DNA from 3 places in the Brevibacillus nigriterrae genome. Region 3 is predicted to be linked to each of the others. Evidence: riboswitches for the same ligand, from Rfam matches in the RefSeq annotation. Region 3 holds a riboswitch; each other region holds the start of a gene.
The links. Region 3 has a riboswitch for cyclic di-GMP ahead of ACPW7N_RS13480 (ATP-grasp domain-containing protein). Riboswitches for the same ligand answer to the same signal wherever they lie in the genome.
Positions count from the first base shown of each region.

Region 1: linked by a shared signal. The riboswitch ahead of ACPW7N_RS15735 (sensor domain-containing diguanylate cyclase) and the one ahead of ACPW7N_RS13480 (ATP-grasp domain-containing protein) in region 3 are both predicted to bind cyclic di-GMP.
Region 2: linked by a shared signal. The riboswitch ahead of ACPW7N_RS07260 (universal stress protein) and the one ahead of ACPW7N_RS13480 (ATP-grasp domain-containing protein) in region 3 are both predicted to bind cyclic di-GMP.

Region 1 is NZ_JBNCMT010000020.1:90,269-98,111, reverse strand. Features, by position in the region: gene ACPW7N_RS15740 (GNAT family N-acetyltransferase) at 1-371, opposite strand, end outside; gene ACPW7N_RS15735 (sensor domain-containing diguanylate cyclase) at 551-3,802, opposite strand; cyclic di-GMP riboswitch class II at 3,853-3,935, opposite strand; gene ACPW7N_RS15730 (short chain dehydrogenase) at 4,102-4,701, opposite strand; gene ACPW7N_RS15725 (cyanophycinase) at 4,843-5,904, opposite strand; gene ACPW7N_RS15720 (cyanophycinase) at 5,969-7,201, opposite strand; gene ACPW7N_RS15715 (asparaginase) at 7,214-7,843, opposite strand, start outside.
Region 2 is NZ_JBNCMT010000007.1:91,826-99,668, reverse strand. Features, by position in the region: gene ACPW7N_RS07265 (sensor domain-containing diguanylate cyclase) at 1-1,885, opposite strand, end outside; gene ACPW7N_RS07260 (universal stress protein) at 1,897-2,304, opposite strand; cyclic di-GMP riboswitch class II at 2,388-2,472, opposite strand; gene ACPW7N_RS07255 (ABC transporter ATP-binding protein) at 2,583-3,263, opposite strand; gene ACPW7N_RS07250 (ABC transporter permease) at 3,256-4,083, opposite strand; gene ACPW7N_RS07245 (nitrous oxide reductase accessory protein NosL) at 4,080-4,553, opposite strand; gene ACPW7N_RS07240 (NosD domain-containing protein) at 4,568-5,743, opposite strand; gene ACPW7N_RS07235 (GNAT family N-acetyltransferase) at 5,972-6,850, shown strand; gene ACPW7N_RS07230 (spore germination protein) at 6,994-7,843, shown strand, end outside.
Region 3 is NZ_JBNCMT010000016.1:70,232-78,074, forward strand. Features, by position in the region: gene ACPW7N_RS13460 (response regulator) at 1-356, opposite strand, end outside; gene ACPW7N_RS13465 (ATP-binding protein) at 325-1,947, opposite strand; gene ACPW7N_RS13470 (DctP family TRAP transporter solute-binding subunit) at 2,054-3,121, shown strand; gene ACPW7N_RS13475 (dicarboxylate/amino acid:cation symporter) at 3,407-4,690, shown strand; cyclic di-GMP riboswitch class I at 4,843-4,929, shown strand; gene ACPW7N_RS13480 (ATP-grasp domain-containing protein) at 5,046-6,218, shown strand; gene ACPW7N_RS13485 (methyl-accepting chemotaxis protein) at 6,255-7,843, shown strand, end outside.

The sequences.
Region 1 (7,843 bases), on a different contig from region 3:
GTTCCCAGATTAAACGAGGTTCCCTTCAAATACGGGTGCTCCACAATCACGCCAACCAGCCATTTTCCCAGTTCGAGTCCACGATATTCTGGAAGGACAAAAACATCTCCCAACCAGGAAAAGCGAACGAAATCTGATACGACCCGGGCGAACCCTACCTGTTTCGCTTGCGGATCCTCTGCGGGATTTCCCTGATAAATTCCATAGCATACTGCCGAGTTTTCAATGCATTTCTCAACCAACTCTCTGGCAATTCCTTTTGCCCAGTACGAATGTTCACTTAAAAAGTTGTGGATCAAACTGCGATCCAGGTACTGTTTTTCCATCGAAATAAAAAATCCGTCTTCTCTTGTCCAAATCTCCTGAGCCATGTTTTTTCCCCTTCCTCCATTTGGTTCCACTGTTTTTTTCCCTTTGTTTAATCGCATTGTCTAGTCGACTACCGTAATGCAATTGCGTCCATTTTTCTTGGAATCGTAGAGTGCTTGATCAGCCTCGCTGTAGCTGACCTGGAATGAATCTGTTAGCATGGCCTCAAATATTGACTCGTTCATCTTCTATTTTGATTATCTTGGGATTCATCATGAAAAGTACTTTCGTAGGAACGCACCTGATTTCTACCTCTCTGTTTAGCATGGTAGAGTGCCTTGTCAGCTGCTTCTACTAGATCAGAAGGCTGAGCGTTAATAATTGGTACCATCGTAGCAGTACCTAGACTCAAGGTAACATAGCTGGCTATTTTGGAACCAATGTGCGGGATCTCTAACGCTTCAATGGCCGCCCTGATATTTTCAGCGACCTGCTTTGCTCCTGGTTCATCCGTATCTGGCAGGATCGCCACGAACTCTTCTCCTCCATAACGGCAGACGATATCCGCAGATCGTTCAACTGAATTTTTTATTGTGGAAGCTACGATTTTCAAACATTCATCTCCGCCTTGATGGCCGTAAGTATCGTTATACGCCTTGAAAAAATCAATGTCCATCATAATCAAGGACAAAGGAGATGAGTGTCTCAAGGAGCGATTCCATTCAATAGTGATCTTCTCATCAAAGGTACGCCGATTGGAAACACCTGTCAACCCATCAATAGTAGACAGTTGCTGCAACAATTCATTTGCCTCTTGCAATTTTCGTTCTGCCAGCTTGCGTTCATGAATATTTCGATTGACCGAAATATACTGTATATCCTGTTGATCATCTTTGTTCCACAATTTGATAGACGATTCAATCCAGACATATTCTCCGTCGTTTCGCTTTACCCGATAGGTAAGGACGCTGTAATCATCCCGAACCATCTTGTTGGCATGTTCCCTTACCATTTCATAATCATCGGGATGGATATACTTTTCCAGATCATCCCCGACAACGGTTTCTGCCTTATACTGCAGAATTTCTTCACAAGCAGGAGAGGCATAGAGTATTTTTCCTTTACCATCAATCAAGGTAATCAGATCACTCGAATACTCCGTTAACAAACGGAAACGCTCCTCACTTCTCCGTATCTCATCCTCAGCCTCTTTGCGTTGGGTCACGTCATTGAGTGTGCCCGATGTACCAATCACTTGGCCTAGTTCATCCCGTGTCAGACGGGCAAAAACCTCGATCCACCGGAATCCTCCCTGTCTCGTCAGGAGGCGAATTTCCTGTCGGCAGTAATCCTGTTTCTTTTCAATCAATGGCAGGAATAACTGTTGATTGCGTTCCCTGTCGTCAGGATGCAAATAGGCAAGGAGGGAAGTACCTAAGCTTTCTGCAATGGGAAACCCGGAGATCTCCTCCCAGGCAGGATTTAAAAACGTCCAGTGTCCTTGTTCATCGGTTTGGAAGATTACTTCCTTCACGTGTTCCACAACGGAACGGTACTGCTCCTGAACTTTGTGCAACGCTTCTTCTGCTTTCTTCTTCTCCGAGATGTCTCGAAAGATTGTCTGCATGACAGGCTTGCCTTCATAAATAAATGGAGTTGACATGACCTCTACATCAATAACTGTTCCATCCATACGAATGAACTTCTCTTCGCTCCAATCCAAAGCCTTTGCTTCTTTCTGTAACAGTTCCAACCGCTCTTGTGAGAATTTTCGATAGTTTGGATGAATTCGCTCCATGATCGGCTGTCCGATCAATTCATCATGGAAGGATGCGCCCAAGATCGTTACACATGCAGGATTCACAAAGAGAAAACTTTCCCCATCGTGAACGACAATGGCATTCGGTGAATAATCGACAAGCGTACGATACCTTTCTTCACTGTCTCTTAACTGTTTTTGCATCTCTTTTTGTTCTGTAATATCTACAACGAGCCCGATGATATAATCTTCTGTTTGATCTTCAGAAGGAAACAGGGAGACGGTAAGAATTCCCAAGACAACTTGTCCGTCCGGGCGATAATATAATTTTTCAACTTGATAGGAATCTCTTTTCCCACTAATTAATTCTTCATAAAGCTCATCTTCCGGCTGCACAGGTTCTGAGATAGCGGAGATCGGTAGATGTTTTAGTTGCTCGCGAGTAAATCCAGTTATTTTCTCCAACGCCGGGTTGATTTCAATGACTTCTCCTGACTTCTTGCGCAATCCAATTCCGATTCCGGCCTTTTCAAATATTTTTCGGAATCGCTCTTCACTTTTTTGCAGGGCCTGCTGCATGTTTTTCTTTTCCGTAATATCTCTAGCAATCACCTGGATTGCAGAATGATCGTTATATTTGATGGGTATTGAAGCAATTTCAACGTAACGAATCTGATTATCCAATGTAAGCAGCTTGACTTCTTGCAGTGGCTGAGTTTCCCCGGTATCGTAAATGACTTTGATTCTTTGGAGAATGATCTCTTTATCATCAGGATGGATAATATCCAGGACATCTTTCCCGAGTACTTGATCTTCCGTTTCTGCTCCGATCAGTTGCAGTCCTTTCTCATTCACAAACAGAAACTTTCCATTATGAACCATGATGGCATCAGGTGATACATCTATCAATCCTCGGTATTGTTTCAACAAATGGCGGTAACGTTGTTGACTTTCCATGATCTGATAGCCATTGAGTCTGTGCATAAATGCCATCCAATACGACCCGATCAATAATATTAGCGGAACACTCAAGAAGTACATGTGAAGCAACTGGGCATGAGCAATCCGCACTTTCCACTCATTGTAATCAAAATCGATCCCCAGTACGGATTCTACGTTACCAGAGGAATCATAAATTGGTGCAAATGAACTGATCCATGTACCCCATTTATCTGTATACGGTGTCTCTTGTAACGTTCTCTCCCCTTTGAATGCCAGCTCCAATTCAGCAAGCTGATTGGGATATGTCTCACCAATCGGTACAGCAAGTTCCAATCTCGAGTCAATTTTGCCATTATCGTTGAGGTCAGCTTCCGGACAAACAACCAAGACATTCGTTCCATCGGGCAGCTTGCGAATCGTGTAGACACTTTCAATAAATGGGTACAGCTTCATCCATTCGATCATTTGGTCAGACATTCGCTGATACAGGGCGTCGGAAGGGAGCGTATCCAACTGTATACGAGCATGTCCTTCATCCTGCAGAATCTTGGAGAAAACAGGGGCCAATCCTTCAAGCGGTGTCTTGATTTTTGCCACTTCATCCTCTTCTGCCTGATTGACAAAAAACCAGCCAAAGAGAAGAACGAGAGCAAGCAAGCCCCAGATGAACGATTGGGATCGACCCATAATCTGTTTTTGTTCATAACCTCTTGCCTTCAGGATGCGCTTCAACCATACAGTTAAGCAAACGTATGAAGTAATGACAATCGTAACAAAAACAGCGTAATCCATGATGAACTCATCTCCTTGATTGAAACCTGCTTGAGAAAAAAAAGACCTACAAAACTGTAGGTCGGTTGCGCTACTCGCTCCCAGATATCTAAGCGCCCAAGTAAAGATATCTGTTCTTCGCTTCCTCTATGTAATTAGACCTAGTTATTTAGAACTACACTCTTTTTATACTACTTCGATTTTAAAAATACAATTCATTTTAAGTAATTGTTAAAAATCTGATACTTTTGTTCGTTCACTGCCCCAGTTACAGATCGGCTGCCTGTTTCGTCAATCCAACCGGAAGCAGGAGATGCCATTCAGTATACTTTATAGGTCTGTCCTGTCTGAGCTCCTTCCACGCTTTTTCGGTAAGCCAAGGCTACTCTGCTGGCAGGTACAGGTTCGAAACCGGGAAAATACGGACGATACTTTTCAAATGACTCCACCAAGACATTGGGGCTCACATTGTTAATCCGAATACCCCGTGGCATTTCGATTGCTGCAGCCTGGACAAAAGCTCGAATTGCTCCACAGGCCATGGCTGCTGATGCTCCGCCTTTGATCGGATCATCCATGGTAATTCCGGTCGTCAACGTAAAGCTCCCCCCATCGTTCACATGGTCCATTCCCAGTAAAACAAGATTAACTTGTCCTTTCAGTTTGCTTTGGATTGCGATCTCGTTGTTTTCAGGCGTTAACTCCGAAAGCGGTCCGAAAAAAACTTGACCCGGTGTGCTAATCACGGCATCGACTTTGCCAACGGTTTGATACATCGCTTTAATGCTTTCTGGTGACGTTATATCAACTGCAATATCGGCCCCGCTTCTTCCTGCTGAGATGATTTCATTATTGGATTGGAGTTCGTTTTGAATCGCACTCCCAATCGTCCCGTTTGCACCAAGTAACAGAATTTTCATAGTTTGCCTCCTAGTTGAGATTTTTTGTTTTGATAATACTATACCCCTGTATGCTATGTAAAGAGATTTTACAGTCTATTCCACATATAAAAAAGCCGCCCCGTCATTATTTCAGACAAGGCGACCAGTCATTACCTGCAGCTATTCTGTTCCATATATATTGCCCGTTGACGAAGTTACTACACCATTGTTCACGTTCACACTGTAAGACAATCCACCAGACCCGGTCCAAGTATTTAGATTGAAGCTATCTCCTTCTGTCAGCTTGTAAATCGAAATATTGGTAAAGGTTAGCGGTGTGCCATTTTGGCATACGGATGGAGCCTGGTTGCTTTGAGCCATGTACACTCCCGGGTTAGTAGCCCCAGGCTGCACAACTACCGTTGCTGTTCCGTCCTGTTCCACGAGAAGGGCTGTCATTTCGTTCACCGCCATGCCTTTTGCCTGGTCAGCGGCTTCGAAGCCGTCTTGAATATTTCTGGCGAGGAAGGTAAGGAAGCGCCCCATTCGATCACGCTGTTCGAAGTGACTGTCTGTGATGAGGTGCCCATTGACCGGTGTCTCAATTAAGCCATGGGTCAGGGAAATCAGTGAATTGTATGGATTATTCAAGGCAGTAGGAGAATCAAGGGTCTTGCTCTTGGTGGCAATTGCATCATAGCTATGTTCTCCTTGAATAGCCAGCCCGGCACTCGTGCCACCAAACGGAATGCCTTGGGCAATTCGATTATTGAGGGCGTCTAATGCTGGAGTACCTTTCAGGAAATTTACGTAATCCGCTTGATTGCCACCAGCAAAGAAAATGGCTTCCGCATGATTGATTTTATCGATGACAAAAGAATGGGAACCCGCTATTGCCAAATCATTTACGATCAAAGTATTTACTGAATTCAAAGGTGTTCCGGCTGTTTGTGCAAGGTCATAAATGTAAGGGTTGTAGGCATCTGTCCCCGAAGCACGGAGAATGAGAAAGTCACCTCCGTTTGCCTTTTCACTCATCCAAACAAATGCTTCATCTACATCAGTGCTTCCCCCCATGAACACCTCTCCGAACGAAGTTGCTGTAGAGACGTCTGTTGCGTTGCCGTGGGTGTAATACGAGTAAGGAGCTGGCGCTGCTGTTACCGTTCCCAGGCTAAGAAGATGACCTGCCGAGAGAACCGTGCTGATTACCATTTTGGAGACAGACCATTTTGTTCGCAAGTAAATCACTCCTCCACTCAAATGGTAGACTACTCATACAATGCAAGCATTTCGTCTATTACACCTATTTCAATTCTTTTACCTTGACTTCAATCGGAAGGATATCCATTCTGACATGAAGGGCAGATGAGGCGTATTCAGTTGCATCGTAATATCCCTCTGTATTGGCGGTTTTGCTGAATACCACAGTTACTCCCTTCCCCTTGTTTTCCTTGTCGAGACTAAACGCCATCCCGCGGAATTCCGCTGCCGTATTATCGACTAAATCGTCCAGCAGGGCAAACTTGGCAGCGTCCGAACCAAAGATATTCGTGTTCAGCGCATTCCCTTCGTAATACTCACTCCCTTTTGGGATCAGTGTTTTTGATTTATCGAGGGTGAACTTCTTGGTGGCAAAGTTGTACTTATCACCCTTTTCAATGTAAGATACATCCACGTTTGTATAGGCGCCGCTCTTGGTTGTGCTTACTTTGGATACATCAACCAGGAACATGCCGCTTGCACCGATGACTTGAATTTCGCTGCCTTTTACCACCATCGCTGAATTTTCATCTATGCCAAAGCCGTAGTTTATTTTTTCATGAACAAGCGCAACCACGAGACGACCAATGCGGCCTCGCTTGCTGAAGTGCTGATCGACGATCCCACCTTCAAAGAAACCAAGACCTTTAGTCACCCATAACCCAGGCTTTTCCCCATCGTAGGTCACACCCAATTCGAACGCTTCCAGTGACGTGGCATTCAGGATCATCGGATTCGACATAATCGCTGCTCCTGCCGATGTTCCCCCAATCATGCCACCCGATTTGTAAACCTCCCAAACCGCATCGAGCACCTTCGTATTTGTCCCGTCCTCATTGTAAAATGCCTTGGTAATCCGCGACTGATCTCCGCCTACGAAAAAGAGTCCTGTGCATTCGGAAACAGCTTTTGCCACCTCTGCGTTGTTTACCTTATCTGGGTAGTTCTTTTCGGTAATATCAATGATGCGGACACGATCAGAAGGGATGCCGTACGCTTCAAAATCTTGCTTCATGCTTTCCGAAGAAGTCATGGAGCCACTGGCAGTGGGAAATATCCCGATAATCGCCCTTTCCTTGCCTCCAGCCAATTCGATCATCTGGTTGTAGACTTCTGCATTGTTGGTTTCCAGATTGCCGCCAATAATCACAAGTGTTCCTTTGGCCGCTGACGTACTCTCGTTTGCGTACCCTTCCTGCATAGAAGCAGCCATGATCAAAACAAACGCCAGAAAAACAGTTAACAGCCTTGATACGTTACCTTTCACAAACGACATCGTATTTCCCCCTTACTGTATGATGTTTGTGTTTCCTGCCCTCAATTGGAAGACCGGCTCAATGCTGCCGACCGCCTCTCCTTTTCTGCTTGTGATTACAGGTAAATGAAAGGATTGCAATGCTCTTTCCTGCTGAGGTGTCAGCTCTCCCAACTGCTTTAGCACTTCAACCGCCACAGGTGTAGCGGACCTCCAGTTTCCATCTTCCACCTTGATGGCAATCCCGATCCCTTTCTCTATTAGCCCTAGGCAATAAACCCCTTCTGCGCCGCCCTTGGCGAGAACCCTTCTGTCTCCCACCTTGATTAACTCCGTGCAAAAGTCGTTGGTCCCGCTGATCATTTCGGGATGCTGTACCATGGCATGGGTAAGGCGCTTGATCGTTTGCCTGAGCGAATGGTGCTGCACATTTTCTGGATTAGCAAATTTAGCAAAAACGAGAGCCAATTTGTCTAATGGAATACCAAAATTGGGAACACCGCAGCCATCGATGCCAATCATCATCTGATCCTCCGGGAACTCCGCCAGCTCTGCCAATGCTTCAACAACCTTCCGCTGCACAGGGTGCTCCAGATGATGATACGTGTCAATATCACTTTCCAAATGCACGGCTAGCGCCAGCATGCCTGCATGTTTTCCTGA
Region 2 (7,843 bases), on a different contig from region 3:
CTACTATGAATTCTTCTCCACCGTATCGAGCAGCAAAGTCACCAGGTCTGCGCAAGGTTTTATCGATGATATTAGCTACCTGTTTGAGGCACTCATCACCTTTTTGGTGTCCATAGGTGTCATTGTATTCCTTGAAATAGTCGATATCGATTAGTATGACTGACAGTGGGGCCTGATTTCGAATGGAACGATACCACTCTTTTTGATAATTCTCATCAAAGTATCTCCGATTCGGGATTCCCGTCAGCCCATCGATGGACGAGAGTTCCTGCAGGCTTTGGTTTGCTGCCGCAAGCTCCTGCTCTACTTTGATTCTTTCTTCGATGTCCTGTTTGAGCATCGCTTCCTGTCTATTGCGATTAATGGCACCTCCAATGCTGGCAGCAGCGGCAATTAGACCAGCTTCTTCATTTTTGCTCCAAATCCGCTCTTTTTTACAATCATCAAAGCCGATAAATCCCCAGAATTGGCCTCGGACAAAAATTGGCACTACCAGAATGGAGAGGATGTTTTGTGATATGAGCAAATCTTTTTCATTACCAGGCAATTCCTTAACCAATCCAACAATCGGGCGTCCCGCTGACAGTTGTTCATACCAGCGTGAGATGCCCATTTTGTGATAAGAAATATTTTGCAGGGAGGAATTACCCATTTGTGGCTGTATCGAATCTCTAACCCACTCGAAGCGCTGACTAACCAGTATATCACCAGATGAGGGTTCCAGATGATTTTCAAACACATAAACCCTGTCAACGCTTGCATTATAACCCAGAATGGAGAGAACTCTTTGTATCGTTTCTGTAAAATCTTCTGTCATCGTCAACAGATTAATTGATGCTTCAGCGACACCTTGCAGCAACCGCCCGCTTTCACGTAATTCCTTTTCCATCCTCTTACGCTCGCGAATGTCCCGAATAACACTGGCAATCCCGACAACCGCTCCAAAACTGTCACGTATGGGAGAGATGGTAACACTCACATCAATCAAACTGCCATCTTTGTTCAGTCGAACCGTTTCAACATCTGTCAGTCTTTCACCCGCAATTACTTTCGTCCGTATTTCCTCGAACTCATAATCCAAATGTTGCGGGATAATAGGGGTATGCATCCCCTTGAGTTCCTCACGCTTCCAGCCAAAAATAGACTCATAGGCAGTATTGACTAACAGAACTTTTCCTTCCATATCGAGCACTTGAATGGCATCTGTCGTATTACTTATGAAGGACTCCAGTTGTTCCTTCACCTCAAGAATCTGTTTTTCGACCCGCAGGCGATCAGAAATATCTTTGAATACACATACTGCTCCAATCACGGAATCGTTTTCAAGGATCGGTGTAACTACGTATTCTACCGGAATTGTAGTACGGTCTTTTCGCCAGAAGACATCTTGTCCACGGGTTTGCGGAATGTTTCTCTGGGATGCCTGGTAGAGCGGACATTGCTCCATTTTACTGGGGGTACCAATCAAGTGGCATTGGCATATTTTTGTGTATACATTTTGTCCTAACAACTCATCTTGTTCGAATCCAAGAATCTGCAGGGCAGCCGAATTGATAAACGTAACATTCCCATTCGGGTCAAGACCAAATATTCCCTCCCCCGCAGCCTGAAGGATGAGTTGGGTTTGATAATTTAGTCGTTTGATTTCTGCTTCGGCCCGAAGTACATTTGATTGCGCTTGCTCAATGGTGATGTCTACCTGATATGATTTTTCCTTATATTGCAGGATCGTTTTGACATACTCTTCACTAAATGATTCTTCCTCTGGTACAGAAGGGAGATCCGTAATATCCTTGCCACAATGGGGGCAGTCCCAGTGACTATCTCCATCAATACTGGAAATGGATGTCTTAAAACAGAAGCAGCACATCTTCTTAATCATCATGTAGACTCCCCCTACTTCACAATAATTACTGGAATCTGGGATTGATTCGCAATCCCCAAACTGACACTGCCCAGCGAGAGAGAAGAGTAGTTTGATAGACTACGGCAGCCGAGGAGGATCGCATCCATTTCATGTTGGGTAGCATAGTCCAGGATGGTTTGTGTGACAGGACCTTCGATGATTTGTGAGCATATTTGTGCATCCATCTCCGCAAGGTAGTCTGTGACTTTTTTCACAAGTTCCTCTGCTTGACGGTAAAGCTCCTGCTTAATTTCCGGGTATGTCTGAACCAATGCGGAGTAATTGGGGATTACATGAACAATATGAAGGTCTTTGGTAACGCATGGGAAATAACGTTCAATAAAATCATGGTATTTGTGTACAAACTCCAGGCCATCGACTGCGATCATTATTTTCATAGTTTTCACCATTCCGTTACGAGAAGAATCAAACCAAATAATCATCAAAAATAGCATACTGGCTAACAAGAAAAGACCAGTTGTTATGAACTGGCCGGTTGCACTACTAGCTCCCTATCACCCAAGTGCCCAGTTTACAGGTGACAGCTCATTGCTTCCATGAACTATTACTGATTGATATGGTAATTGTTACTATAAAGGTAACATTTTTTTTCATAAATTACAGTAGTTTTGTCAAAAATCAAAGAAAAAAGTCGCTTTTTTTCTTGCGACTTTACTTACCCTTCAGCCAGCTTCTCCAAAAACAGTTCATTCCAGTTGCGCCCCGCTTCCTTCCACGCAACAACAGGTGAATCATCTATCATTTTTCCCTGATTAAACAGGAGGACACGGTCAGCAACATCAACGACATCGTGCAAAACATGAGATGAGAAAATTACGGTTTTGCCCATCTCCTTATACTCATGCAAAATCTTTTTCCACAAATCAATCCAATACGGGTCAAGTCCATTACCCGGTTCATCCAGTAAGAGAATATCAGGATCGCCAAGCATCGCCTGGGCTAACAGCAGTCTTTGTTGCATTCCCTTTGAAAAAGTAGCAACTTGCTTCTCTGCTGCAGTATCCAATCCTACTTTCGCCAGTTTGCTGAGTACTTCTTGCTTCGTGCACTGTTTCATTTTTGCGATAAACAACAGGAACTCATACGCTGTGATTTTGCTTGGAAACTCCAGTCTGTCCGGCATGTAACTGATTTTTGTTCCAGTTGCCAGATGGATGGAGCCACTTGAGGGAGTCAGTACGCCTGCGATTAACTGAAGCAAGGTACTTTTGCCAGCACCATTGCCTCCGCACAAGGACGCACATTCGCCTGCGGTAAAGTAAATCGTAAGCGGCTCCAGGGCAGTATGATTCTGATACGTTTTGGAGATGCCAATCCCTTCCCAAATCTTAGCCACGTCCCTCTCTCCTTTCCAGATATCGTCTGCCAATGACCAGTGGAATCCCGACCCAAACCAGCAAAATCCCTGCGAACACAGCTAGAAGAGAAAAACCATTCTTCATCACCGATGACAAGGTATAGAACAATGGCCCGTAGACTCCACCATCTCCGATCGCCATAACGAAAATAACACGCAGTAAATCGGCCGGATTCAGAGCGATCATCGCAATGGCAAAGCTTTTCATCATCGTAAAAGGTAGAAAAGGCAGGATGACTACCATCAGCATCCCGTAAACCAAGACAGAGAAAAACCATATCACCAGACTGCTGAAAATGGCCTGAATTCTACTGGAAACGATGCTGCCGAGCAAACAGCCAATCGCCATGTAAATGTAAGCGAGCGCCAAATTGACCAGCAAAAATAAAAGAAACAGAGATAAATCTGCCTCTCCGATAAAGAGAGAAAACAATAGTCCTCCAACTCCATAACCCAGAAATATGGCAATGGAAAGGGACAGTGAGAGTCCGAGGAACTTGCCCCATAGATAGGTTCTGACAGACAACGGAATAGATCTGAGCAACGTGAACATTCCGTCTGTATGATCTCCGGCTACAGAAACAGAGCCTAACAGCAGGGAAAGTATCGGGATAATGTAGATAGACAGATTTAAGAGCGAGGAAATTTCCCGGCTAAAGCCCTCGTGTCCGCCGCCACCGTAAGTGTACACGGAGACATAGAGAAGTAGTCCGGAGAGAACAGCAAACAAGGCGGAAAACCCGGCAATCCATCTATTTTTCCTGGCAAGGTTTAGTTCATAGAAAATAAAATCTTTCATTTGTCCTGATGCCAATCATGTGAAGATAACCCTGCTGCATCGAGAATTTGCCCTTTTCCATGCTCCTTGACAAAGGCCTCTGCTGCTTCTTTTGTCTTGAAGGAGTGAACACCGTATCCCATCGGCGTTGCTTCTTCTGCCAGGACGACAAAGGTTGCCTTCTCTTTTTCAATCCACTCATTTGTATTGCGGTCCTGTACATAGATGCCTGCTCCTGCAAGCTGATCTTTATGTGCGGCCTCATATTTGGTCTCACAGCCGATATCATCAAATTTCTTGACCTGCCCATCTGCCATAGCAATCTGCGCAGCATAGCCATTATTCATTACTGCCATATGGCATTCTTCACATGTATCTACGGCTTCATTAACTGCTTGTGGCTGCGGTTTTGCTTGCCCTCCACATCCAGCAAGCAGAAAAAAGCAGGCCGCCATAACTGTTGCCCAAATGGTAATCTCTCTTTTTCTCATCTATCTTTTCCCTCCTATGGTCTCGAATAAGTAGCACTCTTATAGATGAAAGAAATACTTCCAGCTACCAGTACGGAGCAAATGAAAATAAACACGGGAAACATGAAGCCAGCCCCAGTTTCTCGCAGGTCTTGCTGTTTGATGGTTGGCGGCTTTATCAAGGGATAGGCATCGATGACCGTATCATCTGATTGAGCCACGGTATCCAGGAAAGATTGGGCAGGGCTGGCAAACATGATTTGCAGGGCTGGTGCTTTTTCAATCCAGTGAAAAAGGAGTCCTTGACTGCTATAACCGGTCTCCCCGATCTGATCCCCTGTTACGTCAAAGCCAACATAATCATCCCAATAGTTGCCCACTCCCTGTTCTTGAAAGACCTGTGAGCGGATGCCATCCTCTACAACGGCTTGCTGGACATTTCCGATGAATGAATTACGGATGATTACCGAATTCTCAATCGGCCCAAAAATATCGATACCAATGGAGTTGGAGCTGATGTTATTCTCAGAAATCTTGCTGGCTTCTATCGAATCGATGCCAATTCCATGTGTGTTGTCGGAGATGACGTTATCGATCACCTTGCATTCCTGACACTGAAACAGCAACATACCGAAACCCTTGGTATCACGTTGCTTGAGAAAGCGATTCTGCTCAAAAACCGCCTGATTCGTCTCCATGACCATTGCTCCGGTCACGCTCTGGTTCACCTCATTTTTTTGGAATCGGCTTCGCCCTGCAGACATCAGATGAAATCCATAACGTGACCCGGTTACTACATTTTCTTCTATTACATTGTCAAAAGACTGATCAAAATAGATCCCGTCCTGTACGTGCATGATTTTGAGTCCCTGTATTATGTTGCCGCTACTGTGATCGAGTTGAATCCCGTTTCCTCGTTTTTGCACTAGACTCGATGCATCTCCCGTTATAGTCAAGTTCTTGATGACTACTCCATTCGCTGTGACAGTTACTACGTTCTCAGTCCCAACTCCTTGAATTACCGATCTATCTATTCCTTTGCCAACTAGCTTCAATGGTTTATTGATCACAATGGGACCCGTATAAACCTCATCTTCTAATGGAATGGTTGCATTAGGTGGCGCCTGATTTATCTTTTCTTGTAAGCTGCTTGCATACGCACTTCCCTGTGGAATGCACAAAAGGATGAGCAACAGTAAAACGATTGGCATTATACACCTCCCCGTATACAACCATACCAACTTTTCAACAAAGGCAAATGACTCTTCCGGGCTATATAATTGTGAACATTTCTCGACAATGCCAGGAAGCCATTTCCCGGAAATTACTATTTTTAAACAAATGTACAATTTTTCGAAATCAGATATTTGTGTAATTTGCTAGAATTTTTGTATAATAACCATGAAATATATTGAAGAATTTGGAAAGGAATACACCACATGACCAAAAACGGACTATTCCCCAGACAAGGTTTATCTGAACTAGAATTAGCTGAGATCTTTCAGCTTGCAGATCAATGCGACACCTATGAAAACATTCAATTGAAATTGAACCGTGATATGCTTCGAAGCCGCTCTACCAACGAGACAAATGACTTTCTTTTCTACCATGATGACCAATTGGTCGGATTTCTCGGTATTTATATCTTCCGTTCCACCGAGGCTGAATGTTGCGGTATGGTCCACCCTGACTTTCGACGAAAAGGCATTTTCACCGTATTAGTGAAGGAAGCCCTTGAAGAGTGCACCAACAGACAAATTCCTAAAGTGCTCTTTATTAGTCACAACCGATCCCAAGCAGGAAAAGCATTTTGTCAATCAATAGGAGCTACTTATTCGTTCTCCGAGTATTGGATGGATTGGAAGGAAGGGTCAAGGAATGTGGCATACCGAGATGATATTTCTCTGGTTACAGCAAGTCTGGAAGACGTGGATACACTCGTTGCTTTGGACGTTTCCGGATTCAATTTAGAAGAAAAGGATGCAAGAGAGTATGTCCTGTATAATTTTGGTAAAAAATCGGACACTACCACTCTTATTGCCATTTTAGATAATCAGCCAATCGGAAAGATTAATGTACTTGTAGAAAACAACAAAGCTTTTATCTACGGGTTTAGTGTTGCTCCCGACCTTCGAGGCAGGGGGTATGGTAGACAAATCCTGAATCAGACAATCGATCGATTGCTACAAAAACAGATTCAAGAGATTGCTTTGGATGTCGCTGCAGAAAATAAAAATGCTCTTGCCCTCTACCAATCATGCGGGTTTCATGAAACTGGGGCCAATGAATACTACGTGATCAATTGCCTTTCGAAATAAAGGAACTTTAACGGAGATCATCGATCCTCAGTCGATGGTCTTTATTATTTCATCGTCGTTGTCCATGTCCTATGTTTATGTATGTACCTATATCAATTGGTAATAATAAGCATACTTCTTTTTGGTATAGGAGAGATTCCCACGTGAATTTCTTGGATTTTTGGAAACAAAGCACCCTTAAACACTCCAAAGGGCAGGATACAAACGATGTAACCTATCCTGAGTCAAAGGGAACCATTACTCTAGAAACGGTACAAGAGAATCTTCACCGGATCGATGATGTGCAATATATCGACTTTCATTTACCGAACAAAGAGCTTGTCACATTAATCAATATCAAAACTCTTGTCAATTCTTCTACTCTTCACCGAATGGTTCTGGAACCGTTGAATCTGTATCTGGATCAACACCCCGAAGATTTGCTGAAAACGGCGATCATAATGGATTCGAATGAATTACCCAAGCTGCTTCATCACATCGCCTCTGGTTTTACCATTCTATTTTTTCACGAACAGGGCCTGATTCTTGCGATTGACACGAACAGTACCCCGGAGCGTAGTATCTCCACGCCGGAGAACGAGACAACAGTACTTGGACCGCAAGACTCTTTTACGGAGTCACTGGAAACAAATATCTCTCTTGTGCGAAGAAGAATTCGCTCCATTAATCTGAAATCAAAACTCTTCCTGATCGGTACAGAAGCCAGGAATAATATTGGCGTTCTTTATATGGAGAATATCGCTAATCCCGAAAATGTCCAACGGGTTATTCACCGTTTGCAAAATGTTGAATATGACGGGTTTACCGGCTTACCATCTATTGCTCAGGTCATCGAGGATAAACCCTATTCTCCCTTTCCGCAATATTTCATTACCTCCCGGCCAGATAACACTACAAAGCATTTACTTGACGGACGTGTCGTTGTGATCATGAACGGTTCACCCGAGGCAATTATCACTCCCTCAACCTTTTTGGAAATGTTTTTAAGTATCG
Region 3 (7,843 bases):
TACTTTTCCAATGCCTGTTTGATCCGATCAAACTTAAAGGGTTTAATAATGTAATCAACGGCTCCATTTCGAAGTACATTCTGAATCGTAGGCATGTCTTTAGCGGCTGAGACGACGATGACATCAACAGGAAAGGATTGGGCTCGTATATGCTGCAACGTCTCAATCCCGTCCAAAAGTGGCATAAATATATCCATAATGACCAAATCCGGCTGTAATTCTCCGATTAACTCCAGCCCTTCACGTCCATTGTTTGCAACGCCAATCACTTCGAATCCAGCTACCTTCTCGACAAACTGACGATTCACTTCCTGAACCATCGGGTCATCCTCGATCAAGAGCACCCTGCACCCCATTATCTGTTCCCCCTTTCATTGCAAATGTCAGGATAAAACTCGTGCCAACTCCCTGTGTTGATTCTACACGAATTTCGCCCTCTGTTCGTTCGATAATCTTGTTTACAAGATGAAGCCCAATTCCTCTGTGATCCTGCTCTTTGGTTGAATATCCTCTTTCTAACATTTTCTGCTGAACTTCTTCACTCATTCCACAGCCGTTATCCTCTACAAGCAATGACATGACTTCTTCATCCTGTTCAATACTGACATAGACCTCTTTACTTTCTCGATTGACGTCTCGCAAAGCATCAAAGGAATTCTCAATCAGATTCCCAATTAGCAGCACAAAATCATGATGGTCCATATTTGCCGGGAACTCGTCCATTTTACTTCTTCGATCAATGGTAACCGTAATTCCCAACTCTTTGCCTCGGCTTACCTTGCTTAACAAAAGCCCGGAAATGCTCTCATCCCGGATACTTTCTGTAAGGAAGTTTGTGATCTCCCTTTGTTGTTCTGTAATTTGAAACAAATAGTCCAATGCTTTTTCTGTGGCCCCTAGCTGCAAGAGTCCGGCAATGGTGTGAAGCTTGTTCATGTGTTCATGGTTCTGTACTCGCAGGGCATCGACGAACTCCCGAACACCTGTCAATTCTTCTGCCAGCTTCGTAACCTCTGTCAAATCCTGAAAAATCGCCAGGGCCCCAACAGTCTGGTTGCTTACTTTAATGGGCATGCGGGTTGACATGATGGTGGCATTGCCTAGCTTTAGCTCCTGATTGTATATGGGCTGCTGTAGATGCACGATCTCTGGCAAACGAGTGTTGGGGATCACTTCCCAAATGTTTCTCCCGAGGACGTCTCCGGTAATACCGAATATTTCTTTGGCTTTCTCGTTAAAGATCGTGATGTTCTCCTGTTTATCTATCGCTATGACACCTTCGTGCATGGCATGAAACGTCGCTGTTCTTTCCCGTAAAATTCGTGAGATTTCATGCGGTTCTAGACCAAACATCTGCTTTTTCATATGTTTGGCAAGCCGCCACGACCCCCAGATACCGAACAAAATCGATAAAAAAAACGTCAGGATGATGTACTCTTTCTGATCGAGAAGAATCTCTTTGATCCCGGGAAGGACGTGTCCCGTCATGACTACACCAATTTGTTTGTGTTCCTCATCCATAATGGGGACAAACGCTCGGATAGCCGTTCCCATCTCTCCCCTTACTTTTGACGTATAGGAATGTTCCGCAAAGGCGGGCTCAGCGTCTTTGCCATAGAACACGAGACCAAGCCTGTCCTGAATCGGGTCTGAGTAGCGAACCCGATTCATATCCATGACTACGATATACGTAATATCATTGATGATTCGCAACCTTTTTGTAATCGGATCCACTGTTTTCCAACCATCAGGCTCTGTAATGCCCGTCTTGATTAATGGAATCTCTGCAACCGTTCTTGCTGTAATGAGCAGGCGCTGTCCGACCTCATCCTCTTTTAAGCGAATAATGCTTCCCAACAGGATAATTCCACCAATGAGCAGTGAGAAAAGAACGATCCCAAACGATAGCAATGTAATTTTCCAGTGAATTTTTACGTTTTTAAACAGAGGAATGGCTCCCTTACTTGGAATGACTGCCGAGAATTTACGTCTTCTAAATATTGTGAAATAATAAAGAAAAATAATCAACTTCTAATAAACGGAGACACCACCCATGAAATCAAGTGTCGGCTTTAGCCTTTTTATCGTAGCGGTGCTATTGTTAGCGATTTTTATCGGATTTCAATCGAAGCTCGTTTCACCTGATTTACCGTATGATGATATCCAAAAAGGACTAAACCAAAAAATCATCATCAAGTTCAGCCATGTTGTAGCTGAAAATACACCCAAAGGCTTGGCGGTTGAGTATTTTGCCTCCAAAGTACATCAAAAAACAAATGGCAAAGTGGAAGTTCAGGTCTATCCCAACGCAACACTCTACACGGATATCAATGAGATGCAAGCTTTGCAACAAGGGGAAATTCAGATGATCGCCCCTGCCTTTTCCAATATCTCAACAATACTCCCCAGTTGGTTAGCATTGGACCTTCCGTTTGCATTTCCCAATCAACTTGCCGTAGACGAGTCTTTACAGGGAGAAGTAGGCCGAATGCTGTTTGATTCCCTGGAAGAAAAAGAGATGAAAGGTCTCGCATTTTGGAATAATGGCTTCAAACACGTAACAAGCAACCAACGCAGATTGTTAGTCCCTGATGATTTTAGTGGTCAAAGGTTCCGAATCATCCAAAGCGAGGTCTTGGAGGATCAATTCAACTCATTTCATGCAGAAGCTGTTTCCATTCCTTTTAACGAGGTGTATCGAAGTATCGAAAAAGGAATTGTAGACGGACAGGAAAACACCATTTCCAACATTTTTTCCAAACGACTCTACCGTGTACAAAAGTACATGACAATCAGCAACCACGGTTATCTTGGTTATGCCGTAATTATGAATAAAGACTTCTGGAACCAGCTCTCTCCTGACATTCAGTCGGTCTTACTGGAAGCCATTCAGGAAACTACCGAATGGAACAATAATCTGGCTATTAAAATGAACGATATCCAATTGAACCAGCTTCGCAATATGGCTGTGATGAAAATTGATGAGCTAACGGATGAGCAACGCTATCAATGGATTGTGGCCACTGATTCCTTGTACGATAAGTATGCCAACAAGATCGGGCCCGAGCTGGTAGCGAAAATCAAAGAGATCCGCATGAAGTATACTTTTCCTAAATATTGATCTATCCAGTTGATCTGACAGGCTCGGGGGTATCACACCCCGGGCTTTAGTTTTGGGCCCTACACGACGATGCTCAGGACGTGCGAGTGTCGACGATGCAACACGGATGTTGCGTTTAGTCGACCGCCAGCTATCTTCTTGTGTCGGGTGGTTTTTTTACGTGAACAAAAAGACCAAAAAGACCAATATGACCATATTATTTCAAATTATTCAAACAACTCTTACAATACAAACGTGAAGCGCTTACATTATGCAAATAAAATATCGTGAGAAGGATGTGAAAAGATGAAGCTCAACTTTCGTAATCTCACCGTCCAGGTAATCTTCGGTATCATTGTTGGTATTTTAGTCGGTCATTTCTTTCCTAAATTCGGGGCGGAATTGAAAGTACTGGCGGATGTCTTTATTAAACTGATTAAAATGGTAATTGGCCCAATCATTTTCTTTACGATTGTTAACGGAATCGCCAGTATGGGTGACGTGAAAAAGGTAGGGAAAATCGGCGGAAAAGCACTTCTCTACTTTGAGATCGTTACGACAGTCGCTTTGGCGATCGGGATCGTAGTCGTAAACTTCATTAAACCTGGAGTGGGGCTTGATACCAGCAATGTAAAAGGAGACGTCTCCAAATACACCAAAGCAGCGGAAGAAACCAGTCACGGGGCAATTGATTTTATTGTAAACATCGTACCTGACAACGTAATGGCTGCCTTTGCCAAAGGTGAACTGCTCCCGATTCTCTTCTTTGCGATCTTGTTCGGTTTTGCTTTGGCTACTATGGGATCTCACGGCAAGCCAGTCATTCATTTGTTTGAAAAGTTCACGAATGTATTCTTTGGAATCGTAAACATGATCATGAAGCTTTCTCCGATTGCAGCTTTCGGTGCCATGTCTTATACAATCGGTAAATTCGGGTTAGTTTCTCTCTTCTCCCTTGGTAAATTGATGGCTTCAGTTTACATTACGATGTTCCTGTTTATCGTACTTGTACTTGGCGGTATTGCAAAATACTATGGTTTCAGTATCTTTAGTTTCCTGCGCTACATTAAAGAGGAAATTCTTTTAGTGCTCGGTACGTCCTCTTCCGAATCAGCCTTGCCTCCCATCATGAAAAAACTGGAGCGCTACGGCTGTTCCAAATCTGTTGTTGGTCTGGTTATTCCTACGGGGTACTCCTTCAACCTGGATGGAACCTCGATCTACTTGTCGATGGCAGCAATCTTCATCGCCCAAGCTTACGGGATTGATTTAACAATCTGGCAAGAAATTACTCTCCTTGGAATTCTCATGTTAACTTCCAAAGGCGCTGCTGGTGTAACCGGTTCTGGATTTATCACACTTGCTGCAACGTTGGCCGCTTTCCCAATGATTCCTGTAGAAGGTATGGCATTGCTTCTCGGTGTTGACCGTTTCATGTCAGAAGCTCGTGCGATTACCAATATTATTGGAAATGGTGTCGCAACTGTTGTCGTCGCAAAAATGGAAAATGAATTTGATCCAAATCGCATCGTAGAAGAAGATACGGTTCATATCGAAGAAACAGTTGAAGCTCGTCCGGCAACTGCTTAGAATCATGAAGCAAATATAGAAAAACCAACAACGAGCCCTACTAATTGGTAGGGCTCCAATTTGTTACAAATATTAGGACTATTTTACTTGTTCTTGAAATTACTTCCTTCCTATTATATACTCGGTATCGTGTATATTCATACCTTATATAACCACGATAAAGGCAAACTCATTGAAAAATGAGGACGCAAAGCCAACGGGTCTAAGGTCTAGATGACTATGATAGCCGGGTTACCGAATGGCTGAAGAAGTATTACTTACTTCCTATACTTCGAGTATTGGGCTATTCTCATTCGTGGATAGCTCTTTTTATTTTTTCATACTTCAGGTAATTATGAAAGGAGTGTAAATTTGCTTGATCTTTTTAGACAAACCATACGCATCCCCCTTTTTAGCTGACACCTTAGCTAAGACTCAAGCACCTGTGTTCATTCAAAATGTTTCTGTTCCATCACAGTCCCGATTAAATGTTACTTCTCTTCCGGGCCTACTAGGACAGATAAGAGAGCAGAAGCATTATCCTTTGCTTACCACTTCTGAGAATGCCTTCGAGTTATTAGAGAAACATCTCCCTGATTCTCAACTGGTACGAAATATTTCTCTTTTCAAGAACAAAATAAACTTTCGCAAATGGATGAAACAGATTGACCCTTCGTTTTTCTTCCTAGAGCTTCCACTCCACGAATTATCTCAACTAGACCCAAAAGCTTTACCTTTCCCCGTGATTTTAAAACCAGCAGTTGGGTACGCCAGTTGGGGCGTGTATCGAATTACAAACGAACAGGAATGGTTTACAATTTGCGAACAGCTACATAACGAACTACTACTATCCGACTCTCTGTACTCCGGTGCCGTCTTTGACTCTACTACTTTCATTGTAGAAGAGTGGATTCAGGGAGACGAATATGCGATTGACGCCTATTTCGACTATTCAGGGGCTCCTGTAATTGTCAATGTATTCAAGCGCATGTTCTTGCATGAAAATGATACATCTGATCGGATTTACTTCACGAGCAAAGCAGTTCTGCAAGAATCAATTGATTCCATCAAAGCATTTCTTGAGACAATGGGATCAAAAGCAAATTTAGTCAACTTCCCTCTCCACCTCGAGGTACGGATCAAACGGAACGGCCAGATCGCCCCTATTGAAGTGAACCCGCTTCGGTTCGCAGGAATTGGTACGACTGAATTGGGCTATTTTGCTTATGGGGTTAATCCATATGAAGCATTTATTCAACAAGATGTACCTGATTGGGATAACATCCAGTCGACGATGGACGACTCAGTTTATTCTTTTTTCTGTGCCGACATCCCAACCACTATACATCCTGATTCCATCACTGAATTCAATGTAGAAGCCTTGAAGAAGCAGTTCTCTCATTTGCTGCATTCATACATGCCAAACGATCCCCGGACATTGGCTGTGCTTTTCTATCGAACCGATCGTCTGGAGGATAATCAAAAATATCTCGAACTAGATCTCTCCCAATACATAAAGCATTCCGAATCAATTGTTTCAAATATATAAAAGTAAAAAGATTTAAGATAAAGAGGAGAAAAAGAGATGAATTTCTTAAGAAAATCGATTCGGCGTCAATTGACAGCAATAGTCTTATTGCCTTTGCTTTTGTTTACGTTTGTCTTCATCACTGTTCTCTATGAAACCTCTATGAATTTGGTCAACAATCATGTCATCGTACAGTTTGAAAACCGTTTGGAATCCAATATGGAAAAACTGACCATTGAAGCCACGCCACAACTGATTGAAGAGGCTTTACAAAGCCGTTCGAAGTATGAACAGCTTTTTACCATTCTCACTAATTTCACCAAAAAATATGAGGGTATGCAGAATGCGTATGTTATCGCAAAGGTGGATGGAAAAGACGTTATCCTCGCATTAAGCAATGACGATATGTATATGAGTGAACTCCCCTTCACTCCGGAGCAAAATCAGGCTTTGGAAACAAAGCAGAGTGTGATGAGCAGCATCTATAAAGATGATTGGGGAGTTCATAAATCACTCTTCCTCCCTGTCTCTTCAAATACTGTTATTGGTATTGATATGGATGCCTCCTTTATTGAAAACCTGGAAAATTATATCTTGTGGTTGAGTGTTGGCTTTGTCGTAGCGGCTGTCATTATCGGTGCATTCTTATCGATCCTTTCGAAAAAAATGATCATCATCCCTGTTATTTCTCTTGCAGAACGAACCAAAATGCTAGCTCAGGGAGATTTAACTACCCCGATTACTACCGACCGGATCGATGAATTAGGTACGTTGAGTAATGGCTTCGAAGAGATGAGAAAGAAATTGCTACAGTTGATTTCGCTGATCCGTGATAATTCCGAAACCATTGATACGGTTAGTGATCATCTCTTACTCGCCTCGGTCAAATTAACAGATAGCTCTAAAATTACGACCATGTCTATTTCTGAAGAGGCCAAAGCAGCAGAAGAACGCTCCAATCACATCCAGGAAGTATTCAATATGGTGCAACAGGTCTCTGATTCTGTGTCGTTTGTAGACGATAAAGTGACCAATATGAATGAAGTATCTGAATCTGCACAGAACCTAGCAAAGAAAGGTAATCAGCAAGTTCAGGTGATCTCGTCCCAGATTACCGAGATTCAAAAATACGGTGAGATCAATTCCCACCAACTACGCAACCTCGGACAACGGACAAAAGAGATCTCAGATATTATTAATATCATCAGTAACATCGCATCCCATATAAACTTGCTTGCCCTCAATGCTTCGATTGAAGCAGCACGCGCTGGCGAACATGGCAAAGGGTTTGCCGTAGTAGCTCAGGAAGTGCAGAAGCTGGCAAAACAAACGAATGACTCCGTTGGACATATCGTTGACAACATTAAAGAAATCCTTGTTGAGACAGAAAAAGCATCCGAAACTACAGAACAAAGCTTCCAAGAAATCAACAAAGGTGTTGCCCTGATTATTGAAAACGGGCTTCTGTTTGAACAAATCTATCAGTCTGTTGATGAACTTACCAAAGGTGTCAATTGCATTGCTGACAGTACCTATAAAATCGCTTCCCTCTCAACCGATACTTTGTCAGCCGTTGAACAAATATCGGCTATTTCTGAAGAGAGTGTTGCGACAACACAAGAGATTGCCGCTTCTACAGAAGAACA